2 regions of the Streptomyces sp. PH9007 genome follow, and region 1 is predicted to be linked to the other one. Evidence: riboswitches for the same ligand, from Rfam matches in the RefSeq annotation. Region 1 holds a riboswitch; the other holds the start of a gene.
The links. Region 1 has a riboswitch for S-adenosylmethionine ahead of ACTFAP_RS08185 (aminotransferase class V-fold PLP-dependent enzyme). Riboswitches for the same ligand answer to the same signal wherever they lie in the genome.

Region 2: another riboswitch for S-adenosylmethionine. It lies ahead of thrC (threonine synthase); the one in region 1 lies ahead of ACTFAP_RS08185 (aminotransferase class V-fold PLP-dependent enzyme).

What each region holds. Positions count from the first base shown of each region.
Region 1 is NZ_CM187440.1:1,821,727-1,825,025, reverse strand. It holds gene ACTFAP_RS08190 (Fpg/Nei family DNA glycosylase) at 1-614, shown strand, start outside; gene ACTFAP_RS08185 (aminotransferase class V-fold PLP-dependent enzyme) at 593-1,927, opposite strand; SAM riboswitch class IV at 2,025-2,143, opposite strand; gene ACTFAP_RS08180 (putative leader peptide) at 2,161-2,340, shown strand; gene ACTFAP_RS08175 (ABC transporter substrate-binding protein) at 2,593-3,299, shown strand, end outside.
Region 2 is NZ_CM187440.1:3,654,485-3,657,783, forward strand. It holds gene ACTFAP_RS16750 (trehalose-6-phosphate synthase) at 1-140, opposite strand, end outside; gene ACTFAP_RS16755 (glucosyl-3-phosphoglycerate synthase) at 317-1,285, opposite strand; SAM riboswitch class I at 1,532-1,670, shown strand; gene thrC (threonine synthase) at 1,687-2,985, shown strand; gene ACTFAP_RS16765 (MoaD/ThiS family protein) at 2,982-3,260, shown strand.

The DNA.
Region 1 (3,299 bases):
ACGGCCCGCCCCCGCCGCCCACCGGGCAGATCCGGCTGCGCCTGGCCACCGCCGAGGCGTACGCGGAACTGCGCGGCCCCACCACCTGCGCGCTGCTCAGCCAGGACGAGAAGGGGGCCGTGCAGCGGCGTCTGGGCGCCGATCCGCTGCGCGCGGACGCCGAGCCCGACCTCGCCTGGCGGCGGATCTCCGCCAGCCGCACCACGATCGCCGAACTGCTGATGGATCAGCGGATCATCGCCGGTGTCGGCAACGTCTACCGGGCCGAGATCCTCTTCCGGCACGGGATCGACCCCTACCTGCCGGGCCGTTCGCTGGAGCGCGCGGAGTGGGACGCGATGTGGGAGGACCTCATCCCGCTCATGCGCGAGGGGGTGCGCAACAACCGCATCGACACGGTGCGGCCGGAGCACACCCCCCGGGCCATGGGCCGGGCGCCGCGCGTGGACGGCCACGGGGGAGAGGTGTACGTCTACCGGCGCGCGACGCTGCCCTGCCTGGTGTGCGGGACCCCGGTCCGGCGTGCCGAGGTCGCGGCCCGCAACCTGTTCTGGTGCCCGGTGTGCCAGCCGGCCCGGGCCACCGGGCGCGGTCAGCCCGCCGCCACCGGCTGACCCTCGGCGACCAGTTCGCGCACGGCGCGCACCACGCGCTCCACGTGTTCGGCCGGGGTGCCCACACCGAAGCTGACCCGGATGGCCTTCAGCGGCCCGTCGCAGCCGGCCGCCCGGGCGCCGTCGCCCTCCGGGCCCAGCAGCGTACGGACCAGCGGGTGGGCGCAGAACAGCCCGTCGCGTACCCCGATCCCGTACCGCTCGGAGAGCGCCTTGGCGAACTCCTCGCTGGACCAGCCGTCCACGACGAAGGACAGCACCGACACCCGGGGCGCGTCCGGGCCGAACAGCGCCAGTTGCCGCACCCCGGGGACGGTGGCCAGCCCGGAGCGCAGCGCCGTCAGCAACTCCTCTTCGCGTGCCACCAGTTGCTCGAACCCGGCGTCGGTCAGCGCCCGGCAGGCGGCCGCGATGGCGAACGCGCCGATCACATTGGGCGAACCGGCCTCGTGCCGGGAGATGTTGTCGTTCCACACGACGCCGACCGCGCCGTCCTGCGCGGTGACGGTGTTGCTGGCGCCGCCGCCGGCCAGGTACGGCGCGGCGTCGCGCAGCCAGTCGGGGCGTCCGGCCAGGACACCGGAGCCGAACGGCGCGTACAGCTTGTGCCCGGAGAAGGCGACCCAGTCGACGCCGAGTTCGGTGATGTCGACGGGGCGGTGCGGGGCGAGCTGGGCGGCGTCCAGGACGGTGCGGGCGCCGGAGCGGCGGGCGACGGTGGCGAGTTCGGCGATGGGCCACAGTTCGCCGGTGACGTTGGAGGCACCGGTGACGCACAGCAGCTTGGGCCCGGGGGCGGCGTCGGCGAGCGCGTTGACCACGGTGGCGATGGCCTGCCCCGGGGTGCGCGGCGCCGGGAGGTACGTCACCGGGTGGCCGTGGTGCGCCCAGGGCAGCAGCGCGGCGTGGTGTTCGGTCTCGAAGACGAACACCTGGGTGCCCGCGGGCAGGGCGCCGGCCAGCAGGTTCAGGGAGTCGGTGGTGGAACGGGTGAAGATCAGCTGGTCGTCGGGGCGGCAGCCGAGGAACGCGGCCACCGTCGCCCGGCTCTCCTCGTACAGGTCGGTCGACAGCTGGGAGAGGTAGCCGGCGCCGCGGTGGACGCTGCCGTAGTACGGGGCGTACGCGGCGACCTCGTCCCACACCGCGCGCAGGGCCGGGGCGCTGGCGGCGTAGTCGAGTGCGGCGTAGCCGATCTCCCCGCCGTCCGCGAGCGGGGCGCGGACCTCGTCGCCGAGGACGGGGAGGGGGAGGGGGTGCGGGAGGGAACAGTCGGCGGTGTTCGGGGCAGGGGCGATCGGCGCAGTGGGCATGACAAAGCTCCGGGAAAGGCTGAAGGCAGGCAGAGGCAGGCTGGGTCGGGGGCGTGCGCCCTAACGCATTCGCGTGCTCATGGAAGAACTCCCTCAAGAACCGTGCTTGCCACAGACCTCGCTGCCTGCGGCCCGGTCATCACCCGGGGCACCCCGCCGACGGTTGGAGGGTTGCCGGACAGCGGGCCGGGGCCTTGATCGCTGTCACTCGTGACCTGATCGCAGACTATGTCATGCCGATCGGCGATGAACACCTTGTGTCCATATCGCGAGATCCACGGCACATGACCGCCGCCTTGACAGCTCACCGAGGGTTGGCTGATATTTACCGCATGCCAGCCCTGCCGCTTCTGACATCGCGCCGACACGTGGACCTGCTCCGCGTCACGTCGGCGTCCTGTGCGGGCTGCTGATTCCTCCCACCGCGCGGCGGTGAGCGCCGGCCCCCGGCCGCGCCCGTAACCGCCCCTGGCGCGCCGGGACTTCTGTGCGGGATGGGCACCGCGTTGCCGTGCCCTCTCCCGCTCCGCCCCGCCCTGCCGTACCGTGCGGCGCCGCTCGTCGCCCCCGGCCCCCTCCACCTCACCTTCCTCACCCCGGCCCGTCCCGCCGCGCGCCTTCGCGCGCCACCGGCCGGGTGATTCGTCCTGAAAGGACCCTCCGCCGTGGCCACCTCGCCCACGCCCAGACGGCTCAGCCGCCGCATGTCCCGCCCCGCCCACGCCACCGCGCTGATCGCCGCGATCGCCGTCGCCCTCACCGCCTGCGGCACCGACGGCACCACCAACGGCGGTGGCTCGGGCGACGGTTCGGACGGCGCCGGCGCCTCCGGCGAACCGGTGGCGGGCGGCACCCTGAAGTACGCCTTCGCCAACACCATCGACTGCGTCGACCCGCGCCAGCGCCCGCAGCTCACCTCCCGCAACGTCGGCCGCCAGCTCGGCGACCAGCTCACCGAACAGGACCCGCAGACCAAGGAGATCAAGCCCTGGCTCGCCACCTCCTGGGAGATCAGCGATGACGTGAGCGCCTTCACCTTCCACCTGCGCGAGGACGTCACCTTCTCCGACGGCGAGCCCTTCGACGCCGAGGCCGTCAAGGCCAATTTCGACGCCGTCGTCGACCTCGGCGCCCGCGCCCCCCAGGGCAGCAGCTTCATCGCCGGCTACCAGGGTTCGACCGTCCTCGACGAGTACACCGTGCGCGTCGACTTCGACGGCCCCAACGCCCAGTTCCTCCAGGCCACCGCCACCGCCTCCTTCGTCCAGCTCTCCCCGGCCTCCCTCGGCAACGACCCCGCCGACCTGTGCCTGGGCGACTTCGCCGCCTCCGGACCGTTCACCCTCGGCTCCTTCACCCCGGAGAAGTCCGT
Region 2 (3,299 bases), 1.8 Mb from region 1:
AGGGCGGAGAGGCCGGAGACCATCCCGCCGCCGCCGCGCCGGGCGGTGAGCGTGCCGTCGTCCGCGAGGGTGTAGCTGACGGGGCCGCGATTGGACGCGACCAGGACCGGAGGAGCCTCGGAGACCTCTGCAACGCCCATGTCCCGACCCTAGCCACCCGTGGCCGGGTACAAACGTGCGCCCGGTCACCCTGGCGTGTCCCCTCCCGCGTCCTCGGCGCCGAGCCCCGGGGAGGGGTGCGCCACGGGCCGGGGTCCGGGCGGTCGTGCCCGGACCCCGGCCCGCTCGTCCGGCCGCGGTGGCCGGAACGCCGGTGCTACGCCGCCTGGCGGGCGGCGTACTCGGGGATGGTGGACATCGGGGGACGTTCCTCGGTGTGGATCGTGTGGGTCAGCGGTGAGAAGCCGCCCTCCGCCAGCCGTTCGAACTGCATCATGCCCTGCTGCACGGGGACGGGTCCGTTGCCCGGCAGCCGGCTCTGCGCGGTGCGCATGATCGCGGCCGCCATCCGGCCCAGGGCCTGGCCGTCCTGGTGACGGTGCTTGCGCACCCCGACATCCACCTGGCCGACCGCGTTCAGTCCGGCCAGGTGCAGGGTGTCGACGAGCAGGCCGAGTTCGACGCCGTACCCGACGGGGAAGGGCAGTTGCTCCAGCAGGGAGCGCCGCGCCGCGTACTCGCCGCCCAGCGGCTGGACGACACCGGCCAGTTGCGGCCAGTGCAGGTTGAGCAGCGGGCGGGCCACCAGCTCGGTGACCCGGCCGCCCTGGTGGGCGCCGGAGGGGGCGTCGCCCAGCGGGCGGTCGTACATGGCCTTGACCAGGTGCACATCGGGCTCGGTGAGCAGTGGCCCGAGGATGCCGGAGACGAAGCAGGAGTCGAACTCCCGCAGGTCGGCGTCGACATAACAGATGATCTCGCCGCTGGTGGCCATGAGGGAGCGCCACAGCACCTCCCCCTTGCCGGGGACGGTGGGCATTCTGGGCAGGATCTCGTCACGGTGGACGACCTTGGCGCCCGCCGCGGCGGCGACCTCTCCGGTGCGGTCGGTGGATCCGGAGTCCACCACCATCAGCTCGTCGATCAGTGGCACGGTTTCCATCAGGTCGCGGCGCAGCGCTTCCACGATGGTGCCGACGGTCGCTTCCTCGTTCAGCGCGGGAAGCACGACGCTGACGCTGCCCGCCGGGCCGGCCGCGGCTTTCGCGTCCAGCAACCGTCGCAGCGAGCGGTCAGCGGCAGTCCAGGACCGGCGGCTCAGCCACTCCTCAGCCTCTTCCAGCACGAATGTCGCTCCTGTTCGCTTCGACCATATAAGTCGGGTAGGTCAGGTAAGTCTTGTCTGTCGGATCTATCGGCAATGGCCGGTTATGGCCCTCATCGGTGGTGCCCAGTTCGGGCGGGAATATGTCTGTCTCCTGTTCGTCTCGCGGATCGGACGGCCCGAGCCATTGTCCGGGGCGTCCGTTACAGTCTCGGACAGTGCAGGTGTCCTCCGCATATCGGAGACGCTGCGCGGTCAACTGAATACAGCTCATCCAGAGGGGCAGAGGGAACGGCCCGTTGAAGCCCCGGCAACCCTTCCGCCGGTCTCGTAACGACGCGAGGCACCCGGTGGGGAAGGTGCCAATTCCGTCCTGTGGCGAAATCCGTCACGGGGAAGATGAGGAGAAGGGCCTCGTACCCATGCCTGTGCTCACATCGCACACCCCCACCACGCCCCCCGGCGGCTCCGCCGTCGATCTCGGGCCCGCCGTGGCACTCTCCTGTCGGGAGTGCGGGGAGCGTTTCCCCCTCAGCCCGATCTTCGCCTGCGAGGCATGTTTCGGTCCTCTCGAAATCGCGTACGATCTGCCCACCGGTGACCCCGAAGCGCTACGGGCCGCCATCGAGGCCGGACCGCACAGCATCTGGCGCTACGCCCCGCTGCTGCCGGTGCCGGCCGATGTCGCCTCCAAGCCCAATCTGAACCCCGGCGACACCCCCCTGGTCAAGGCCGACCGGCTGGCCGCCGCGCTGGGTCACGGCGGCGAGCTGTACGTGAAGGACGACTCGGGCAACCCCACCCACTCCTTCAAGGACCGGGTGGTCGCCAACGCCGTGGAGGCGGCCCGCGCCTTCGGCTTCACCACGCTGTCCTGCTCCTCCACCGGCAACCTGGCGGGCGCGGTCGGCGCCGCGGCGGCCCGGGCCGGATTCCGCTCCTGCGTGTTCATCCCGCACGACCTCGAACAGGGCAAGATCGTGATGGCCGCCGTCTACGGCGGCGAGCTGGTCGGCATCGAGGGCACCTACGACGACGTGAACCGTTTCTGCAGCGAGCTGATCGGCGACCCCGCCGGTGAGGGCTGGGGATTCGTCAACGTCAACCTGCGCCCCTACTACGGCGAGGGCTCCAAGACCCTGGCCTTCGAGATCGCCGAACAGCTGGGCTGGCGCATCCCCGACCAGCTGGTGATCCCGATCGCCTCCGGATCCCAGCTCACCAAGATCGACAAGGGGCTCAAGGAGCTGATCGCGACCGGACTGGTCGAGGACCGGCCCTACAGGATCTTCGGCGCCCAGGCCGAGGGCTGCTCGCCGGTCTCCCAGGCGTTCAAGGCCGGGCACGACGTGGTGCGGCCGGTGAAGCCGGACACCATCGCCAAGTCCCTGGCGATCGGCAACCCGGCCGACGGTCCCTATGTCCTGGACATCGCCCGCCGCACCGGTGGCGCGGTCGAGGACGTGAACGACGCGCAGATCGTGGACGCCATCAAGCTGCTCGCCCGCACCGAGGGCATTTTCGCCGAAACGGCGGGCGGGGTGACGGTGGGCGTCACCCGCAAGCTGATCGAGACCGGGCAGCTGGACCCGGAACTGACGACGGTCGTACTGAATACCGGCGACGGCCTGAAGACCCTGGACGCGGTGGCGGCGACCACCGGTCCCACCGCCATCATCCGTCCGAATCTGGACGCTTTCCGAGAGGCCGGCCTCGCATGAGTGTGACTGTCCGAATCCCGACCATCCTGCGCACCTACACCGGCGGAAGTTCCGAGGTGACCGCCGACGGCGGAACGCTGCGCGACGTCCTCGCCGACCTGGAGAAGAACCACGCGGGAATCGCCGCCCGGGTGCTCGACGACCAGGGCAAGCTGCGCCGTTTCGTGAATGTCTACGTCAATGACGACGACGTGCGCTTCGCCGAGGGCCTGGACACCGCGACGCCGGACGGAGCGGGCGTTTCCATCATCCCGGCGGTGGCCGGGGGCTGCTGACGACCGGTCGGCCCGGCCTGGCCCCGTCCCGTCAGGTCT